DNA from 2 places in the Vibrio palustris genome. Region 1 is predicted to be linked to the other one. Evidence: predicted binding sites of a transcription regulator. Region 1 holds the regulator's gene; the other holds the start of a gene.
What was found. The regulator PurR, encoded in region 1, represses purine synthesis genes. The targets are predictions, from matches to a motif close to TNANGNAAACGTTTNCNTNA.
Positions count from the first base shown of each region.

Region 2: OCU30_RS07080 (phosphoribosylaminoimidazolesuccinocarboxamide synthase) is a predicted target of PurR. The motif match lies at 2,948-2,967, and genes of this name have one in related genera.

Region 1 covers NZ_AP024887.1:1,135,897-1,141,387, reverse strand. The annotation lists gene elyC (envelope biogenesis factor ElyC) at 18-866, shown strand; gene torR (two-component system response regulator TorR) at 994-1,701, opposite strand; gene purR (HTH-type transcriptional repressor PurR) at 2,150-3,151, shown strand; cyclic di-GMP riboswitch class I at 3,307-3,405, shown strand; gene OCU30_RS05515 (TfoX/Sxy family DNA transformation protein) at 3,517-4,104, shown strand; gene OCU30_RS05510 (putative signal transducing protein) at 4,210-4,533, shown strand; gene OCU30_RS05505 (alpha/beta fold hydrolase) at 4,530-5,354, opposite strand.
Region 2 covers NZ_AP024887.1:1,492,267-1,497,757, forward strand. The annotation lists gene OCU30_RS07060 (DUF3334 family protein) at 1-198, shown strand, start outside; gene OCU30_RS07065 (DUF2786 domain-containing protein) at 317-1,015, shown strand; gene OCU30_RS07070 (J domain-containing protein) at 1,157-2,209, shown strand; gene OCU30_RS07075 (hypothetical protein) at 2,430-2,822, shown strand; gene OCU30_RS07080 (phosphoribosylaminoimidazolesuccinocarboxamide synthase) at 3,077-4,183, shown strand; gene OCU30_RS07085 (substrate-binding domain-containing protein) at 4,684-5,491, shown strand, end outside.

The sequences.
Region 1 (5,491 bases):
TTTCGGGCTATTTATATATGTTTGAGCTGAAAAAAATTATTTCGTCCCTATTTATGCCGCTTCCAGCGTTGCTGATCATCGGATTTTTAGGTTTATCATTGATTATGTTTACCGCGAAACGTAAGAGTGGCTGTGTGATTGTCCTCTTTTCTTTGCTCGGTATTTTTTTGGTGTCTTTTCAACCCGTATCGTCACGCTTGTTAATGCCTTTGGAACGTCAATATAAAGGTTTTTTACCCGTTGATGAGAGTATTGATTACATCATGGTGCTAGGCAGCGGGCATGTCGTCGATGACCAACTACCGCCGACATCAGAATTAAGCCGAACGGCATTGATGCGTTTAACCGAAGGCATTCGTATTTTCCGCATGTATCCTGGTTCCAAATTGATCTTGTCTGGGTATTCTGGTGGGAGTGAGTTCAGCCATGCCAGAATGTTGGCACAAGTTGCACTTGGATTGGGTGTGCCTAAATCCGATATCATTTTACTGGAAACCGCCAAAGATACATGGGAAGAAGCTCGCCAAGCCGCGGCTTTTGTCCAACAAAAGAAAATGGTGTTAGTCACATCGGCATCGCACATGCACCGGGCATTGCAAGAGTTCCACGCCGCAGGACTTCAACCACTGCCAGCTCCAACCAATTACTTAGCACAAAAGAATATTCGTCAGCCATGGGAAAAATACGCCCCCAAAGCACGATATTTAGAGCAAAGTGAGCGTTTTTGGTATGAAACCATGGGGAGTGTATGGCATGATTTTCGGGATTGGCTGCTCAACACCACACCAGAACCGTTACCGGCAGCATCGCCAGAAACATCCACCGCCGAAGATATGCCCGATCCAATAACCAAGCCTCAACGTTAATGGACACGTTAACGCGCCACGCCCCATCGATAAGTGACTTTTCTATGGGGCGTGAGTTTATCAGGACTCTGTTCACAGCCTGCTAACAACCATGATAGCAAGGAATGAGGGAATGAATAACTGACCCTTAGGTGCCAGCAAACATATATCCCTCACCATGTATGGTCACAATGATTTGTGGGGTTTTCGGATCACATTCCATTTTCGAACGTAACCGCCGTATTAATACATCAATCGTTCGGTCATTTGGCGTATCAACACGATGGCTAATCATGTTTAAAATGGCCTCTCTAGTGAGAACTTGATGGGGATTCGATGCTAACGCGACTAACAACTCATATTCCGCCTTAGTTAACTTGATCGGTTCACCATGCTGGCTTAACGAGCGACGTTGAATATCAAAAAACCAATCACCAAATTGGATTTGTTGGCAATCGACATGCTGAGTTAAAGGAGCATGCTCACGTGAACGAGACACTCTCCACATTAAATTTTTCACTCGAACCAAAAGTTCTCTCAGCTCAAATGGCTTAGCAATATAATCATCTGCGCCCATTTCTAAGCCAATAATTTTGTCAATGTTATCTTCTCGACCGTTTAATAGAATGATCCCCATATCGGATCGACTGCGTAGCTCTCTTGTAATCATTAAGCTATCACCAGATAATAATTGTGCATCCAATAAAACCACATCAAAATCTTGTCGATCTAGGTGTTCACGCATTTCTATACCGGTCTCAGCCGACAGCACGTCGTATCCTTCCTGTTGGAAGTAATCGACCAAAATAAGCCGCGTCTCTTGCTCACTTTCTACAACTAATAACGGATAATTCATAAGCGCTACTGATTTCCGGTTCTATACACACTGATTTCATTCTATTCATAGTCCGTAATAATTCTAGCGTTACGCTTTAAAACCTTATCCTTTATTGATTCAAAACAATCTAATCCTCGGTTTTCATCCAATAGCGACCATAAAGACGCCAAACCGAGGAGGGTTGCGTGGCAACTCACTACGGCCAAGAGTCGCTTCTTTTTATCCGCTTAACCCACTAACGAAAAGATCGTGGACATGGAGTACATATAACAAATATGAATTTTTCATTGCGGCGCTGCAGAGAGCAGTCTAGAATCACAGCTAGTTTGAAAATAAAAATTATCCAATCAAGCCGCTCTTAGTTAGCGGTTTTTTTAATACATATCGGCTTATTTAAAAGCACCCACTGTTGGCTGAGTTCAGTATCTGACCCTTCCTAGCCAGCAGCAGTAATAGGACAAAACCAATGGCGACAATCAAAGATGTAGCCCGCCTCGCTGGCGTCTCGACGACAACCGTATCTCATGTAATTAATAAAACACGCTTTGTGGCTGAAACGACCCAAGAGCGTGTGTTAGGCGCTGTAAAACAACTGAACTACGCACCGAGTGCCGTTGCAAGAAGTTTGAAATGCAATACCACCCGTACTATTGGTATGTTAGTGACCCAATCTACCAACCAATTCTTTTCTGAAGTCATTGATGGAGTGGAAAGCTACTGTTACCGCCAAGGCTATACGCTCATTTTGTGTAACACTGGTGGCATCTATGAAAAGCAGCGTGATTATGTACGTATGCTCGCGGAAAAACGCGTCGATGGTATGTTAGTGATGTGTTCTGACATGACGCCCGAACTCATGGAAATGCTCGACGCCCACTCAGATATCCCTAAAGTGATCATGGACTGGGGATTAGAAGATTCTCAAGCCGATAACATTTTGGACAATTCAGAAGAAGGTGGTTACATTGCAACTAAACACCTCATCGACAATGGCCATACCGACATTGCGTGTTTGAGTGGACAATTTTCGAAAGTGGCTTGCCAAGAACGTATCCGTGGCTTTCGCCGCGCAATGCAAGAAGCCAAATTAACGGTCAACGAAGATTGGATTTTAGAAGGCAACTTTGAATGTGACACTGCCGTCCTTGCCGCAGATAAGTTGTTAGCGATGGATGAGCTACCAACCGCAGTATTTTGCTTCAATGATACTATGGCACTGGGCTTAATGAGCCGCTTACAACAAAAAGGCTGCAGTGTGCCTGATGATATCTCAATTGTAGGCTATGATAATATTGAGCTCTCAGAGTATTTCTCTCCCCCGCTGACGACAATCCATCAGCCTAAACGTCGTGTCGGGAAAAACGCGTTTGAAATTCTTCTAGAGCGAATCAAAAACAAACAGCATGATCGTCGTACATTTGAAATGCACCCAGAATTGATCACCCGTGACACTGTAAAGAAATTGTAAATTGATATTCATTAACATTAGTGTCATTATGGATGTTGGTACATATAATAGATAGCAATTTACACAAAGACTTTCGCGTAGAATTATTAGGGAACTTGATGAACAATTCTGGTTCCCTTGCTGTAAGTTCTTAATAATTATATTAAACCCAGATGTCACGCACAGGGCAAACCAATCGAAAGGTTGGGACGCAAAGCCTCCGGCCTTAGCTTGATGACAGTATCTGTCATCTAAAAGGTAGCGGGGTTACCGATGAAATATGTACAATGCAAGTTTACGTTACACTGACAAAACATATGCATTGTATTGCTATACTCTCGGACCTGATTTTGGTGGCGTATCTCAATTACACCGAGACTAAAGGCATGGATAAACCTATATTAAAAAACTCAATGCGTCTGTTTGAATCTCTAGGACGCGTAAAATCTCGCTCAATGTTCGGCGGATTTGGTATTTTTGTTGATGACACAATGTTTGCATTGGTCGTTCAAGATAAATTACACATCCGCGCAGACGATCATTGCGCAGAGATTTATCGATCGAAAGGCTTGGAACCCTATATTTATAAAAAACGTGGTTTCCCAGTTATCACTAAATATTTTGCTCTTCCTGAAGATTATTGGGACAATCCCAATGATATTTTGCAAGAAGCTAAGCAAGCATTGCTTGTGGCGAAGAAAGAGCGTGAATCTCAAGCGAAGGCAAAACCAACGCGGCTTAAAGATTTACCTAACTTACGATTAGCAACCGAGCGTATGCTGCGTAAAGCGGGGATCGAGTCCGTTGAAATGCTCCATGAAAAAGGCGCATTAGAAGCTTACAAAGCCATTCAAGATACCCATACGACCACCGTCAGTATTGAATTGCTGTGGGCTCTAGAAGGCGCAATCGAAGGCCAACATTGGTCTGTGATACCGCAAAATCGCCGTGATGAACTCATGCAACGCTTGTAATTTATTTAGTTTAAAAAGCACTCTATTGAGTGCTTTTTTATTGCCTGTCACTTTTTAAATCCCCCTCACCTATTATACTGAAACAGCAAGTAATAGGAGTTCATAATGAAGATCTACATCACCCATAATCCCGCCGAAGCTCATATCGTCTGTGGACTACTACAATCAGAGAATATTGCTTGTGAAGTCAGAGGTGAACAGTGGTTTGGACTGCGTGGTGAAATACCAATGGATGAGCACTCTATGCCATACATTTGGCTCTTCCATACTTTTCAGGCTGACGATGCCAGCGCGATCATTGCAACATTTCAGAGCGCTTCAACAGAGACTGTCTTTCCGAGCTGGATTTGTCATCAATGCCAAGAAACCAATGAAGGGCACTTTGCCGTTTGTTGGCAATGTGGCAGCGCCCTGGTGGAAAATGCTTAGCTTGTGACACGCGACTCACGCACACGGGTAATATGCTGATGGATAAATTCAATCGAGTGATGATTGAACCTTTGCGGGCTCTCAATATTACATACGTGACCACAATCACTGAGCTCAACAAGCTCACTCATTGGCTGTTGCTGAGCCCATCGTTTTACGGGTTCTAAAAATAAATAGTCTTTGTCGCCCATAAGGTAAAGCGTTGGAATCCTCGGCATACACGAGCGGTATGTGGTCATCATTGGATTGACATACCGGGTTAAGTGGAACCAGCGTTTAAATTCACTTTGGCACAACTTTTTTGCTTCTCGAATAAATAACCAGCGCGATTCACGCTGTCTTGCCGTCGGCATCACGATATACGCAAATAAACGATAAAGCAGCATGTAAGGGACTAGGTTTTTAAACCAGTCACCTAGGCTAATTAAACATCGTGTACGGCAATCAAACGATAATATTGCCCCGCCCAGCACCATGCTTTTGATACGGTGCGGATGATACTGGGCCATTGTGTGTCCGATCAAAGTACCCAAAGACATCGCGACAATATGTGCTTGGGTGATATTCAGTCGGTCCATCACGTCGATCACATCTCCCGACACGCCACGAAACGTGTAAGACTCCCCTGCTTGACCACTGGTCGTCTCTGCTGAGCGGCCATGACCACGTAAATCAACTAATAACACATTAAAGTATTGGCGATACGCTTTAAGCTGTTTAAACCATATCGATGAACTGCCACCTGCACCATGAATGAAAACCACCCACTCACTGCTTGCTTGATGATGATATGCTTTGTGAAATAGTAGAGAGTTCGGCATGAGTATCCAACAATGACAAAAGACCGAGAATCATAGCATAGACAATGCTATAACGAGATAAACGTCGTCATTAATAAACAGAAGTGTCTGCAGAAAAGAGGTGCAGTCCGTCACCTCTTCTCGCATGATGAGAGTGT
Region 2 (5,491 bases), 360 kb from region 1:
CGAAACAATATCTTTTATCTGGAATTGGCGATGGATAAAACCGAATTCATTCAATTAGAAGACTTTGAAATTCAACAAGACGAGAGTCCTGACGACATTTTAGCGGCAACCCAAGAAACGATGGCAAAAAATAAAGCGGCTCAAAAAGAAGCGGTTGATGATTTGAATTCTGATTTATTGGATGAATTAGGCATTTAATTTCCAACACTCTCTGGCTGCTTGACCATCAAGCGGCCTGATGCTCTTTATATTTTTGTCTAAAAACGGTAAAATACCGCACTTTTCCGACCGCCTAAGAATCGTTTTTAGCAAGCCTATGGATAAACAAAAAGCACTTAAAAGAATCGCCAAATGTCTTGAATTGGGTAATTCTGCCAATGTAAACGAAGCTGCGAATGCCATTAAAATGGCGCATAGCTTGATGTTAAAGTATGGATTGGATAAAGATGACATCGAATTTATTAGAATGGGTAAGACCCAATCGACGCATCTGTTACCGACCAACATATCATCTAGTATTTTGCGTATCATTCGCGGTATTAATACCAAGTTTGGCGTAGAAGCGGTACTGCTCAACCATAAAGGGTTGAAACGTTGTGAATTTATTGGAGAAGCCGATCGTGCAATTTTTGCAGCGTTTGCGTTTGATATTGTTTATCGTGAATTGAATGAGCAAACTGGACAATTTCGTAATAGCTTTTCAGGTTCAGGAACCTCAACCAACGAAGTGACGCGTCGTGTTAACTCGTTTATTTCTGGCTGGATTGAAGGAGCGCTGGAGAAGCTGCCTGAAATAACACCAGACGAAGAATCGGCGAATAAAATCAACAACTATATTGATAAAGAGTTCGAAAATATCGATCGTGAAACATTTAAAAAACAAATGAGCGAAGCGATTAAAAACCTGACTGATGATTATGAAGTCGGCTTGAAAAAAGGCCGCCGTTTATCGGTAAATCGTGCCGTTGATGGCGCACAAAAACCAAAAATGCTCAAACGTCATACTTCTTCATAAAAAAACGCCATTGTTCCCCTAACATTATGGCATTACGTAGTAAGACCCTCTATCCTTATTAGCTCTGTGGCGTAATTTTCGCCACTCTAGCTTTACATCGATAATTAAGTCTCTTTTTCAGGAAGAAACCATGGTGAATCCGTGCTGAAACCTTTCATCATCGTCAGTGTATTATTGTCTTTTTCAGTATATGCTACTGATATTTCAATACTTAAAAGTCAAGCGCAAGCGAATAATGTGCAAGCCCAATATGCGCTGGCATTAGCGTATCAACAAGGCGATAACACCACAAAAGATTTGACTCAAGCGCTGGTTTGGTTTGAAAAAGCCGCCCAACAAGGCGATACCAACGCCATGCAGCAAGTAGTGAATGCTTACGAAAAGGGAAAGGGGACCGACAAAAACCCACAGCAAGTGCGCTATTGGCTAACCCTATTGGCGTTAAAAGGGGCAACACACGCACCGTTACAATTGGGGGACTACTACGCCAGTCTTAAAACCGAACGCCTACCGGCGAGTGCTTTCGCTGAACTTTGGTATAAAATTGCTAGCATTCACGATCCGCAAGCCGAAGAAAAGTACACTCACATTCTCCAAGAAAAATTCAATCAGCAACGTGCTCGCCAAGTCGCTTCCATCAATCAACTCGAGCAAGCAGTATCGCAATCTCCCTCATCAGCTGAGCCTGAGACGATCTCACCAGAACCTCAACCACAAGCAAACTCTGGCTACGTTTCGAATAGCAACTTATTGATGGCACTATTCATCGTATTTTTAATGGTATTACTTTGGTTAACTCGTATTAAACGTTTAAAAAAACAAGGGTTAAACCAACAAGCCAAACAACGTCAATACGAGCAAGACCAGCAACTGCTATTACAATCAAAAACGATTAAACAACAAAAACAGCAGTTGAAACGTTTATTCAATCAATTACAACAGTTACAAAAAAGTCATAAAGTGCTGCAACAACAAGCACACGTTCCCTCAACGCCACCAGAACCAACCAATCAAACGATGTCGGTAGCGTGCGCTTTACTCGGTTACACACCAGACACCTTACCTGATAATAAAACCATCAAGGTGCGTTATAAGCAACTGTGTAAAATTTATCATCCCGATATGAAAGGCAGTGATGATGAGATGAAACGTCTTAATAAGGCGGTCAAATACGTACTGGCACAGCGTCGTTAAGTCTTTAACTACGTTTAATCACTCCCCTTATCTTCTATATATACCTGATAGCAATGGCAACGTTTTGTTCCTGGAACTGTCACGCCGACCTCTCTTATCCCCTCTCATTCTTACCAATGTACTTTCACCTTTATGATCAAAAAACCAACAAAAAATACTTGATCATGGCAACGAAACACACTACTGTTTATACATACAGTATGTATAGGGAAACAGTATTATGCTTTATTCAAATGACGCAACAACCGATTTTTTTCAACCTCGTTTTGGCACGTCTAAGCGCTCATCCGTTCACGTATCATCAATGATGCAACGTTTAGCGCAACTATCTAACCAACGCCAATGGATTTTATTTACCGGAGAGTGCCCACGTCCTCAAGTGAGTGAACTGAGTACGTATCAAGTCGACTTCCATAAAGTCATTCATATGAAACCTTCACAACGTCATAATGAAGTCGACATTGTACTGCAAGCCATTCGTCGTGGCACAGCCAGCGCTATCGTCGCGTCACACCGTATTCCGGCTCACCTACGCCAATCATTAATTACCACAGGTCAGCAACATCATTGTGAAGTATTTTTTGTCGCTCAACATCCCTCCGTGCTTCATTAAGGCCATACCCCGGACAACTAACGTCAGTCACTATGATGGTAATAAACCAGAGTTATAAAACGTATTGGGTATGACGAACATATAACAACGCGTGAATGGCTCGAATTGATTGAAATAGACACAAAGAAAGCAAACGTTTGCTTTTTCTCTGGAAGCCTTATGTGATTCTGGTATCATGAGCGTATTAAACCTCGAATTACCTTAGTAATCGATAGTTTCGATTTTACCGTATTACACAAGATAGGAATGTCTTAATGAGCCTTGCTGATCAAGTTCTTGCCGTCAATGACGACCTCCCGATTCGTACTAACCATCCTGTACACAGCGGTAAAGTTCGCTCTGTATACTGGTTAACAGAAGAAGACAGCCAACGTCTTATTCAAGAAAAAGGCTACGATATTGCGCCAACTTCTCCGCTTGCTATCATGGTCATCAGCGATCGAATTTCAGCATTTGATTGTGTTTGGCATGCCGAAGGTGGGCTAAATGGTGTTCCAGGTAAAGGTGCCGCATTAAATGCCATTTCAAATCATTGGTTTGAACTTTTCAAACAAAATGGTTTGGCTGATAGCCATATCGTTGATATCCCTCACCCATTTGTTTGGATTGTCCAACAGGCGAAACCTGTAAAAGTGGAAGCGATTTGTCGTCAATACATTACGGGCTCAATGTGGCGTGCCTATGAAAAAGGTGAGCGCTTATTCTGCGGTATCGAGCTACCGGATGGTTTACAAAAAGATTCACGTTTGGATGATATTTTAATTACACCTTCAACTAAAGGTATTTTGCGCGGCATTCCTGGCGTACCAGAAGCCGATGATGTCAATATTACCCGCCATGACCTCGATGCGAACTACCAAGCATTTAACTTTACACAAGCAAGCGACATTGATGTGTACGAAACACTGCTAAAACAAGGTTTTCATGTTATTAGTGAAGCGCTTGCTAACATTGATCAGTTATTTGTCGATACCAAATTTGAATTTGGTTACGTCACGGACGCCCAAGGCGTAGAAAAGCTGATTTATATGGATGAAGTGGGAACGCCAGATTCCTCACGTATATGGGATGGACAGGCTTATACACGAGGCGAAATAATTGAAAACTCTAAAGAAGGCTTTCGTCAGTTTTTATTAAATTATTTCCCAGATCCCGATATTCTACTGAATAAAGAGCGTATGAAAGAACGCGAGGCTTTGGCACGCGATAACGCACTTCCTCATGATGCTTTGATGGATATTTCTCGCACTTATACAGGGATCGCTGAAAAAATCATCGGTAAGCCAGTCCCTCTCAGCACCAATCCTAAGCAAGAAATCATCGACATTTTAGATAAACAATACCAGCTAATCGCACGCTAGTAGTCACTCATCACCGGTATGTTAATGGGTGTGTCGTCAAACAAATAGAAAGAGACACGTTGTGTCTCTTTCATCACATTAAATCAACGTCATATTTTGTGCGAGCGATTCGCCAAACACTCGTCGCGCTAAAACATGCAGATACCTTATTTTACTTATCTGTAGCATAGCGCTACTCGCTGCTACCTCGTTGATGACACGTTTCCTTGCATCACTCTATACAGCAATACCATCTATTCAATAGACCTATTGGCACGACAAGAAAACGCTTGGCTATATAATATAGGGACTACCTAACCCCAACGACACAATGCATGTTTTTCTACTACCGTTACACTCGTGATTTTCTTACAAGCAACACATAGAGAGCTCTATCCTTCATCAAAACCGTGAATATGACGATAGTTCAAAGAGTTTATAAAAAGTTGTGACCAAGAAATTTGCCTTAATTACCTGAAAAGTGTTTAATTATTACAATGAATCAATATTGAGTTTTATCCATGGCAACCATTAAAGATGTGGCAAAAATGTCCGGTGTCTCTGTTGCCACCGTTTCACGTGTTATTAATAAATCACCGAAAGCGAGCAGCGCATCGATTGAAGCGGTAACGAAAGCTATGCAAGAGCTCGGTTACCGACCTAACGCAACCGCTAGGGCTTTAGTTAGTCAAAGCACACAAACAATGGGCGTATTAGTCGCTGATGTGTCTGACCCTTTTTTTGGAACACTCATCAAAGCGATAGATACGGTTGCCCATCAGCATGGTAAGCATGTGCTTATCGGCAATGGCTATCACTCAGCCGAGGGCGAAAGACAAGCATTAGAGCTTCTTATCAACAACCGTTGTGATGCTATCGTCGTGCACGCCAAAGCCTTATCCGATGATGAGCTTACGGCTTTTGCTAAAGAAGCCAAAGGCATGGTCGTCATCAATCGTCACATTCCAGCGATTGCGGAACGATGCGTATCTCTTGATAATGTCCAAGGTGCATATTTAGCGACCGAGTATTTAATTCGTCACGGACACAAAAATATCGCCTGCATCGCTTCTAATCATAATATTGAAGATGTCGACAAACGTATTAATGGTTATCGCCAAGCCTTAAAAGAGCATGGGTTGGTTTTATCAGAAGATTACATCAGTTATGGTACGCCGAGCTTAGAAGGTGGCGAAGACGCAATGACCAATCTACTCAACCGCGCTTTACCGATCACAGGAGTGGTCAGTTATAACGATTATATGGCAGCAGGTGCCCTTTCTACGTTGGATGAAAATGATATTGATGTGCCAAAACATATTTCTATTG